Regions from separate parts of the Amycolatopsis australiensis genome, predicted to be linked through region 1. Evidence: riboswitches for the same ligand, from Rfam matches in the RefSeq annotation. Region 1 holds a riboswitch; the other holds the start of a gene.
The links. A riboswitch is a leader RNA that binds a small molecule or an ion and turns the genes downstream of it on or off. The one in region 1 is predicted to bind S-adenosylmethionine.
Positions count from the first base shown of each region.

Region 2: linked by a shared signal. The riboswitch ahead of BT341_RS20640 (aminotransferase class V-fold PLP-dependent enzyme) and the one ahead of thrC (threonine synthase) in region 1 are both predicted to bind S-adenosylmethionine.

Region 1 covers NZ_FPJG01000006.1:3,564,596-3,569,840, reverse strand. Annotated here, with positions in the region: gene rpsT (30S ribosomal protein S20) at 314-574, shown strand; gene holA (DNA polymerase III subunit delta) at 921-1,901, opposite strand; SAM riboswitch class I at 2,048-2,181, shown strand; gene thrC (threonine synthase) at 2,195-3,460, shown strand; gene BT341_RS18265 (ComEC/Rec2 family competence protein) at 3,825-5,245, opposite strand, start outside.
Region 2 covers NZ_FPJG01000006.1:4,129,231-4,134,475, reverse strand. Annotated here, with positions in the region: gene lspA (signal peptidase II) at 1-207, opposite strand, end outside; gene BT341_RS44395 (hypothetical protein) at 285-932, opposite strand; gene BT341_RS45435 (hypothetical protein) at 872-1,519, opposite strand; gene BT341_RS20640 (aminotransferase class V-fold PLP-dependent enzyme) at 1,536-2,981, opposite strand; SAM riboswitch class IV at 3,021-3,135, opposite strand; gene BT341_RS20635 (potassium/proton antiporter) at 3,388-4,866, opposite strand; gene BT341_RS20630 (ArsR/SmtB family transcription factor) at 4,963-5,245, opposite strand, start outside.

The DNA of each region.
Region 1 (5,245 bases):
AAAACCGGGTCCTCCAGGCTTTTGCCCCGTCAGATGAACGGCAGGCCGTCCGGGCCCGCCGACGGTGCCGCTCGGACCAGCCCCACCGGTCCTGGTTGTGTCGTGTCGTCGAGCGCGGACCGGCGGCGGAACCCTAGGCACTACCGTCGTCCAAGGTACTCCCCGGCGACCGGCTGCGGGTGCCGCCGGCCCGGCTGTTAGAGTGGTCGCTCGCTGCCCGTGCGGCATTCCGTCATGGAGGAAGCCCGTTCGTTTCCGAGCGGGGCCACTTCAGCGCGGCGGCGATCTCACCGAGTGAAACAGGAGTTGCCCTATGGCCAACATCAAGTCGCAGATCAAGCGCATCACGACGAACGAGAAGGCGCGTCAGCGCAACCAGGCGATCCGGTCCTCGGTGAAGACCGCGATCCGCAAGGTCCGCGAAGCCGCCGAGGCCGGCGACAAGGCCAAGGCGATCGAGCTGCAGCGCGACGCCGCCCAGAAGCTGGACAAGGCCGTCTCGAAGGGCGTCATCCACGCCAACCAGGCCGCCAACAAGAAGTCGGCGCTGGCCAAGCGCGTCAACGCGCTCTGAGCTGGTTGATTTCTGGGAAGGCCCCGGCTCCGGCCGGGGCCTTCTTCATGTCCGGGCGTGGCTTGGAGCGGCAGTGCGGCGCGTGGCCGCCAGGACGGAGTGGCTCTCGGCGACTCGATACCCGGCCTTCGCGCGGCCCGCTTCAGCGGCCAACCTTTCCGCCCCTCGCCCCGCACCGCTGGGCGCCCGGCCTTCGCGCGGCCCGCTTCAGCGGCCAACCTTTCCGCCCCTCGCCCCGCACCGCTGGGCGCCCGGCCTTCGCCCGGCCCGCTTCAGCGACCAGCCTTCCGCCCCTCGCCCCCGCACACTCGGCGCCCCGCATCCGCGCAGGTCGGTAGCCCCCGGGTCAGCGGTCACCCTTGGCCGCCGCCACCTCCAGGACCGCTCGCTCCAGTGCGTAGCCCGGGTCGGCCGCCACGCCCTTGACCTCGGCGTTCAGGCGGGCCACCACCCGCATCGCCGTTGCCAGGCCGTCCGGGTTCCAGCCTCGGGACTGGCCCTGCGCCTTGCGGATCTTCCACGGCGGCATGCCCAGTTCGCCCGCCATCTGGTTCGGGTTGCCGCGGCCCGCGCCGGCGACGCGGGCGATCGTGCGGACCGCGTCGGCCAGTGCGTCCGCCACCAGCACGTGCGGGACCCCCAGCTGCATCGCCCAGCGCAGCGACTCCAGCGCCGCCGAGCGATCTCCGCTCACTGCCTTCTCCGCCACCGCGAAGCCCGTCACGTCCGCGCGGCCGCGGTGGTAGCGGCGGACCGCGTCCGCGTCGACCGTTCCGCCCGTGTCGGCCACCAGCTGGCTCGCCGCCGAGGAGAGTTCCCGCAGGTCAGAGCCCACCGCGTCGATCAGCGCCGCGACACCCGCCGGGTCGATCTTGCCGCCCGCCCGGCGTACCTCATGCCGGACGAACTGCTCCCGCTCCGCCGGCTTCGTCAGCTTCGGGCACTCCGTCACCTCGGCGCCCGCCTTCTTCAGCGCCGCCGGGAGCGACTTGCCCGCCTTGCTGCGGCCGCCGCCGGTGTGCACGACGACCAGCACGACGCCGTCCGCCGGGTCCTTCAGGTACGCCGCGACGGCGTCGGCCAGCTCCTGCGAGATGTCCTGCGCCGACTCCAGGACGATCACACGGCCTTCGCTGAACAGCGACGGGCTGACCAGTTCGGCCAGCTCCGGCGCTGTGAGTTCCGACACCCGGACACGGGTCAGCTCGGCCGCCGGGTCGGTCGCGCGGGCGGCAGCGAGCGTCTCGCGGACGGCCCGCTCGATCAGCAGTTCTTCCTCGCCCAGCACCAAGTGTAGCGGCGCCGGGGCGGTGGCTTGCGCGGTCACGGGTGAATCCTCTCACTTGCGCTGTCGTGCGCCCGCTCCGGTGATGTCGGGCGGCCGGCATGGCACGGCGTGAGCGCCATGTCGTACGGTGTAGCCGAGGCAGCCGCCCCGGACGATCCGGCGTGCGCGCGCCGACAACCGAATACCGCTCATCCAGAGGGGCAGAGGGAACGGCCCGACGAAGCCCCGGCAACCGGCGTACAGCCCGTCATCCCGCGATCGCGGGGTAGCTGACGACCACGGTGCCAATTCCGGCCCGCTTCGGCGGGGCAGATGAGGAAAGGAACCTCGCGATGACCGCAACCCTCGGCACGACCTCCACCACGAAGACCCCGGATCTCGGTCCCGCCGTCGAACTGGTGTCGAAGGAAGAGGGTCACCGCCAGCCGCTCGCCCCGGAGTTCGTCTCCGCCGAGGACTTCTCGCCGCTCGAGGTCGCCTACGACTTCGGCCGCGTCCGCCGCGAAGACATCGAGGCCGGACCCAAGAACATCTGGCGCTACAAGAAACTCCTCCCGGTTCCGTCCAACGTCGAAGAGATCCCGAACACCGAGCCCGGCGCGACCCGGCTGATCCGCGCCGACCGCCTTGCGAAGGAACTCGGCCTCAAGCGCGTGTGGGTCAAGGACGACACCGGCAACCCGACGCACTCCTTCAAGGACCGCGTCGTCGCCGTCGCGCTGGCGGCGGCCCGCGAGTTCGGGTTCGAGGTACTCGCCTGTCCCTCGACCGGCAACCTGGCCAACGCGACGGCCGCCGCCGCGGCCCGCGCGGGCTGGCGGTCGGTCGTGCTGATCCCGAAGACCCTCGAGCGCGCCAAGATCCTCACCACCGCGGTGTACGACGGCGACCTGATCGCCGTCGACGGCAACTACGACGACGTCAATCGCCTCGCCACCGAACTGGCCGGTGAGCACCCGAAGTGGGCGTTCGTGAACGTGAACGTCCGGCCGTACTACTCGGAAGGCTCGAAGACGCTGGCCTTCGAGGTCGCCGAGCAGCTCGGCTGGCGCATCCCGCCACAGATCGTCGTGCCGATCGCCTCCGGTTCGCAGCTGACCAAGGTGGACAAGGGGTTCCGCGAGCTGGGTCAGCTCGGTCTCGTGGACGCCAGCCCATACAAGGTGTTCGGCGCCCAGGCCACCGGCTGCTCGCCGGTGTCGGCCGCCTTCCGCGCCGGCCACGACGTGGTCCAGCCGGTGAGGCCGGACACGATCGCCCGTTCGCTGGCGATCGGCAACCCGGCCGACGGCCCGTACGTGCTCGACATCGTCAACCGCACCGGCGGCGCGATCGAGGACGTCACCGACGAAGAGGTCGTCGAAGGCATCCGGCTGCTGGCCCGCACGGAGGGCATCTTCACCGAGACGGCGGGCGGGGTCACCGTCGCCACGGCGAAGAAGCTGGTCGAGACGGGCAAGCTGGACCCGGACGCCGAGACGGTCCTGCTGATCACCGGCGACGGCCTCAAGACCCTCGACGCGGTCGAGAACCACCTCGGCCCGAAGGCGATCGTGCCCCCGTCGGCTGCGGCCGTGAACGAGGCGCTCGGCTACTGACGTCCGCCGCAGCCGGGGCGGCCACGCGGCTCGCCCCGGCAAGGGCTCCTTTCGTCCGACGCTCCCTTCGGTCGAGGGTTACGGCCCAACGCGACGGCCGCAACGATGACCGGCTCGGCGCGCCCCGGCTCACCGGCGCGGCGGGCCACGCGGCTTGCCCAGCGAAGGCTCCTTTCGTCCAATGCTCCCTTCGGTCGAGGCTTACGGCCCAGCGCGACGCCGCAACGATGGCCAGCCCGGCTCACTTGCGCGGCGGGCCTCACGGTTTGCCCCGGCGAAGGCTGCTTTGTCCGGGGCTCCCTTCGGTCGAGGGTTACGGCCCAACGCGACGGCCGCAACGACGGCCGGCCCGGCGCGCCCCGGCTCATCGGCGCGGCGGGCCGCGAGGCTCGCCCCGGCGGACGATCGCCGTGCCGGTCACCACCGCTGTGTCCCCGTCGCGGTCGGTGCGGGTGACGAGCGCGCCCAGTGCCGCCAGGCTGTCCATTGTGGACTTGCTCGGATGTCCGTACGTGTTGCCCGCGCCCACGCTGACCAACGCCACTCGCGGCGCCACCGCCGAGAGGAACGACGGCAGCGAGTAACGCGAACCGTGATGCGGGACCTTCAGCACCTCCGCTTTCAGCTCTCCGACGTCGGCCAGCAGGTCGGCCTGCGCGGCCAGCTCGACGTCGCCGGTCAGCAGCACCCGGCCGGCCGGGGTCTCCGCCCGCAGCACCACCGAACTGTTGTTGATCGTCGTGCCGTCCTGGTGTCCCACCGTGCGGGCCGGCACATAGCGTGGCCCGAGCACGTCGAGTGAGAGGCCGGGCCACGCCAGCCGCTCCCCAGGGTTCAGCTCCACCAGCGGCACCGCCTGCCGGGCGGCCTCCGCGGCGACCTGCCGCCACGCCCATTCCGGCGCACGCCCCGGCCCGACCGCGATCCCGCCGACCGCCCGGCCCTCGAAGACCGACGCCAGGCCGCCGATGTGGTCGGCGTGCAGGTGGCTCAGCACCAGCAGCGGGATGCGGTCGACAGCCAGCCGGTGCAGGCACTCGTCGACCGGTCCCGGCTCGGGACCGGTGTCCACGACGACGGCCCGTCCTGGCTCGGCCGTCGCCAGCACGACCGCGTCGCCCTGACCGACGTCGCACTCGACCATCGCCCAGTCACGCGGCGGCCACGCCGGCGCCAGCACCCGGACCGGAACGAAGACCAGCAGCGCACCGGCGGCCAGGACCGCCATGAGCAGCCGGACGCGCCGGAGCCGGGCGGCCAGGACCAGCGCCACGAGCACGGCGGCGGCCAGGAGCCCACCGATCCAGCCGCCGGGCCAGGCGACGACCGCGCCGGGGGCCCGCGCGCCGTGCCGGGCCACCGTGATCAGCCACCGGGCCTCCGGGTCGGCCAGGTGCACGAGGACCTTCCCCGCGCCCGGCCACCAGGGGCCGGTGACCGTCGCCAGCACGCCGAGCACCGTCGCCGGAGCGACGACCGGTGCGGCGAGGACGTTCGTCAGCACCGAAACCAGGCTCACCGAGCCCGCCATGCCGGCGAGGACCGGCGCCGTCACCAGGAAGGCCGCCAACGGGATCGCCAGCCCTTCGGCGAACCCGGGTGGGACGCCACGACGGACCAGCGCGGCAGCCCAGCGCGGTGCGAGCAGGACCAGCCCGGCGGTGGCGAACACCGACAGCGCGAACCCGAAGTCCGTGGCCATCGCCGGATCCGTCACCACCAGCACGCAGACCGCGAACGCCAGCGCCGGCAGCGCCGAACCCCGCCGCCCCAGCGCCAGGGCCA
Region 2 (5,245 bases), 560 kb from region 1:
GCGGAACACCTGCAGGTAGATCAGCCCGCCGAGGATCCGGACCGGCTCCTTGCCCTCCAGGTTCGCGGTGACCAGGTTCTTCGTCACCAGGTCGATCGTCCAGAACACGACCGCGACGGCGAACACCCAGCCGATCCGCCGCTTCGGCAGCAGCGGCTTCGCCGGGACCTCCGGGTTCTCCGGCGCGTCCGCCGCGGGGTCGGGCACCACCTCGGCGGCGGCTTCGGTGTCGGGTTCGGAGTGGCTGGGCTCGGTGCTCACCGGTCCATTGTCCACGGCACCGGTCAGCGCGTGTCGGCGGCGGTGCCGTGGCCGCGGCGCAGGAGCACCGCGAACGCGGCGGCGAACAGCACGCCCGCGGCGCCCAGCGCGCCCGTCACCGGCGGCAGGAACGCCACCGAGACCAGGGCGAACACCACGGTCACGGCCAGCACGAACCAGCTGCGCTCGTAGGCCGCCAGCACCAGCAGCCCGAGCGCGGCGACCAGGGCGCCGCGGACGTCGCCGGGCAGCCGCAGCTCGATCGCGCCGACCAGGTCGAGCAGCGGGACGGCCGCCAGCGCGCCGAGGGTGCCGAGCACGAAGCGGACGGGCCGCGGCGGTGTCCCGGCGCGGCGCAGGTCGAGCCAGTACCAGCCCGCCACCAGGAGCACGACGCAGGTGAGGCCGGTGAGCCAGCCGAGCGTGGCCGGCGGCACCACGCCCACCACGGTGCTGCGGACGGCGGCCGCGTCGAAGCCGCCGTCGGCGAGGCCGGTGCCGGACACCCCGCCGGTGGCCAGGCCGTGCAGTTCCTGGGTCAACGGGTAGCCGCGCATGTTCACGAAGTGGCCCGGCTCCGGGACCCGCGGGACCAGCGCGACCACCGCCATCACGAGCTGGGCGAACCCCAGCGCGGCCAGCGGGAACCAGTGTCGTCGTGTCTCCCCCACCCCGGCAGGGTAGCGGCGAACGCGCCCGCCACGAGGACCGTCGCGGAGATCAGCGCGCCCGGCAGGTCCGCGACCACGACGGCCGCCGCGCCGGCCACCACCGCCACCGCGAGCACCAGCGGGCTGCGTTCGTACCAGGCGACCACGGCCAGGCCGAGCGTCGCGAGCAGCGGCCCGCGGGTGGCGGCGTCCCAGCCGAACTGGCTGAACGCGGTCAGATCCAGCACGGGCACACCGACGAGCACGCCGGCCGCGAGCGCCACGACGGCTTTCGCGCGCAGGCGGCGCGTCACGGCGTACCACGCGATCACGGCGAGGAACGCGGCCATCAGCACGATCTGCCAGGCCGGCCCGGAACCCGTCGTGTAGGACCGCGCCATGTCGGCGGCGCTGAGGAACCGCGACGGGCCCGGCCCCTGGATCGTGAACCCGAACAGCCCGTCGTAGTACCGGCCCGCCGGCGGCTGGTTCGCCGTCAGCTCCGCGCCCAGTTCCGCGGCGGCGGCCGACCGCTCGAACAGCTCGGCCGTGACCAGGCCCAGTTCCCCGAAACCCAGCAACGCCAACGGAACCCACTGCCTCCCCATCGGCCCAGGTTAGCGTTCAGCAGAACGGCGGCAGCTCCCGCGGGTCGCCGACCGGCGCCCAGCGGCCGTCCACCTTCGCGTACTCCCAGCGGGCGCCGCGCGCGACGATCTGGCGCAGGGCCAGGACGACGCGGTCGACGTGCTCTTCGGTGCTGCCGAGCCCGAGGCTGACGCGCACCGCCTGCTGCCCGTCACCGCCGGCGACGCCGATCAGCCGCTTGGCGGCGATGTGGGCGCAGAAGGCGCCGTCGCGCACGCCGATGCCGTACTCGGCGGACAGGACCGCGGCCAGCCAGCCCGGGTCGAAGCCGTCGACGACGAAGCTGACCGTGCCGACGCGGTCGGCCGGGGCGTCGAACAGCCGCAGCTCGGCGCAGCCCGGGATGCCCGCGAGTCCCTTGCGCAGCCGGGTGAGCAGGGCCTGCTCGTGCGCGACGACGGCGTCCCAGTTCCCGGCGAGGGTTTCGCAGGCGACGCCGAGGGCGTAGACGCCGACGGTGTTGGGCGAACCGGCTTCGTGGCGCTCGGGCCCGGTGTTCCAGACGACGGCGTCCTCGGTGACGAGCTTGGTGGCGCCGCCGCCGGCCAGGTAGGGCCGCGCGGCACGCAGCCAGTCGGCACGGCCAATGAGCGCGCCGGCGCCGAAGGGCGCGTACAGCTTGTGGCCGGACAGCGCGACGTAGTCGACGTCGAGGTCCTTGATCGAGATCGGGCGGTGCGGCGCGAGCTGGGCGGCGTCGAGGGCGATGCGGGCACCGTGCTTGCGCGCCACGGCGGCGATTTCCGCGACGGGCAGCAGCTCACCGGTCACATTGGACGCCCCGGTGACGACGACCAGCCGCGGTCCCTGCGGAGCGTCCCGGAGCGCGTCGTCCACAGCGGACACCGCGGCGAGGCGGGTGCGCGGAGTGGGCAGGCGGCGGACGTTCGGGCCGGCCCACGGCAGCAGCGCGGCGTGGTGCTCGGTGTCGAAGACGATCACCGTGGTGTGCCGGGGCAGGCTGCGGGCGAGCAGGTTGAAGGAATCGGTGGTGTTGCGGGTGAAGACGACGGTGTCGGTCCGCCGGGCACCGGCGAACCGGCGCAGGACGTCGCGGGTGCGCTCGTAGAGCTTGGTGGAGACCTGCGACGCGAAGCCGGCACCGCGGTGGACGCTGGCGTACCAGGGAAGGAACTCGTCGACGGCCTTGCGGACGGTGTCGAGGCAGGGCGCGCTGGCGGCGTGGTCGAGGTTGGCGTAGCCGATGGTTTCGCCGGTGACCAGCGGGACACGCAGCGAAGCACCGGCGACGGCCGGGATGGGCTGGGCGGCAAGGGTTTCCGCGGGGGCGGCCGGGAAGTGGCTCGCGGTCCGAGCGGATTCGGTTGTCGGCGCGGCGGTGGTGACGGCGGTGGCCGCCGGACAGTTCGGCGTGGCGGCTTCGGCTTCGGCGGCGGTGGTGCGGTTGAGGGCGAGAGTCATCGGGGTGCCTCCTCGGCGATCCGGGGGACCCCGGCGAGGGGCCCGCGCTTGCCCGTCGCACTGCGCGACCGGCCCGGTCTTCACCCGGGGCACCCCACCGCGGTAGGAGGGTTGCCGGCCAGCAAGCCGGGGCTTCGCGCTGGCACTCATGACCTGGTCCCGAAGGTAACCGAGAACGCCGCCGTCGGCCAACCCCCGCCTCACATTCTGAGACGCCGCTCACAGTGAGTCACGAGTCGGCATCACTCGCGGCTGGGGCGGCATCAGCCGCGGCTGAACGGGCATCACGCGTGCCTGGGGTGGCATCACCCGCGACTGAACCGGCATCACGAGTCGCTGGGGCGGCGTCACCCGCGACCGAACAGGCCTCACGCGTGCCTGGCGGGTCGGCGCCGCCGCGAGCCGGTCAGCGGCCTGACTCGCCTCGCCAGCGGGCCAGGCGGCCCGCGCGGTCCACCGCGCGGATGCGGCGCTCGACCGCGTCGCGGACCGCGCTCGTCGTCACCACCAGGAGCTGGTCGTTCTCCTGCAGGCGGCTCGTCTTCTGCGGGGTGAAGCCCGTGCCGGCGCGGACCACCAGGCTGACCGTCGCACCGGTCGGCAATCGCAGCTCCGACAGGTACACGCCGTGCAGCTTCGAGCCCGGCTGGATGCGGACCTGCAGCAGCTCCGCGCCCAGCTCGTCCAGCGGCGCGGCGTCGACCTCGATCTCGTGCGCCTCGGACTTCTTCGCCAGCCCGAGCCGGCGCCCGAGCGGGCCCAGCGTCGCGCCCTGCAGCAGCGTCAGCACGATGACCAGCACGAACACCGCGTCGACCAGCCGTTGTGCGCCCGGCAGCCCTTCCGACAGCGGGATCATGGCCAGCACGATCGGCACCGCGCCGCGCAGTCCCGCCCACGACAGGAACGCCTGTTCCCGCCACGGCAGCCGGAACGGCAGCACCGACACCACCACCGAGACCGGCCGTGCCAGCAGCAGGACGACCGCGCCCGCGACCAGGCCCGGCACGATCGTCTCGAACAGCCGGCTCGGCGAGGCGAACAGCCCGAGCAGCACGAACAGCCCGATCTGCGCCAGCCAGCCGAGCCCTTCGGCGAACGACAGCGTGTCCGACCGGTGCGGCAGCCGCGAGTTCCCGAGCACGAGCGCGGCGACGTACGTGGCGAGCAGCCCGGACGCGTGCAGCAGCTGCCCGGACGAGTACGCCACGACGCACACCGCGACCGTGGCGAGCGGGTACAGGCCGGTCGCCGGCAGCGCGGCCCGGCGCAGCGCCAGGCCGCCGAGCCAGCCGAACCCGAGGCCGATCGCCAGGCCCGCGCCGAGCTCGTAGACCACCAGCAGCGGCAGCGTCCAGTCCACAGTGGCGCCTTCGGCCAGCACCACGACGGCGATGTAGGCCGGCGCGTCGTTGATGCCGGACTCCAGCTCCAGCGCGCCGACGAGCCGTTTGCCGATCCCGGCCGTGCGCAGCACGGAGAACACCGCCGCCGCGTCGGTCGACGCGAGCACCGCGCCCCACAGCAGGGCGAGCCGCCAGTCGAGGCCCAGCAGCCAGTGCAGGGCCGCGCCGGTGACCGCGATGCTCACCGCGACGGCCACTGTGGACAGTACGATGCCCAGTCCCAGTGCGGGTTTCACGGCCGACCACCGCGTCGTCAGCCCGCCTTCGGCGAGGATCATGACGAGCGCGGCGAGGCCGAGCGACTGGGTCAGGCCCGGGTTGTCGAACCGGATGCCGAAGCCGGCTTCGCCCAGTACCACGCCGATCGCGAGGTAGAGCAGCAGCGAGGGCAGGCCGAGCCGGATGGACACGCGCACGGCGAGCACGGAGGCGAGCAGCACGACGCCGCCGACGCCGAGCAGCACGGGAAGCTGGTCCATGCCGCCTCCTCCCGGGTGCCGTGGGGCACTCAGAATAGTGAAGCGGCCGGGTTAACTCGTTCGTGTACCGCCGGCGCGTGTCCGGCACCCGGTGTGTTAAGGACCGAGCGCGTCGAGATCGACGCCGAGCGCCGCGAACGGCCCGGCGGCCGCGGGCAGGACCTTGACCGCGCGGTGGCCGTCGCGGCCGACCCAGCCGGCGTCGACCGCGCGGTCGAGCAGCGCCGCGGGCACCGCGCCGGCGAGGTGGTCGCGGCGCTCCGTCCAATCGAGACAGTCGCGCAGCAGCGGCCGTCGTCCGGCGGCGACCGGGACGCCGAGGTCGGCCAGCACGGCCCGGCCCCGGCGGGTCAAGGTCAGCCCGTCGGCGGCGTCGACG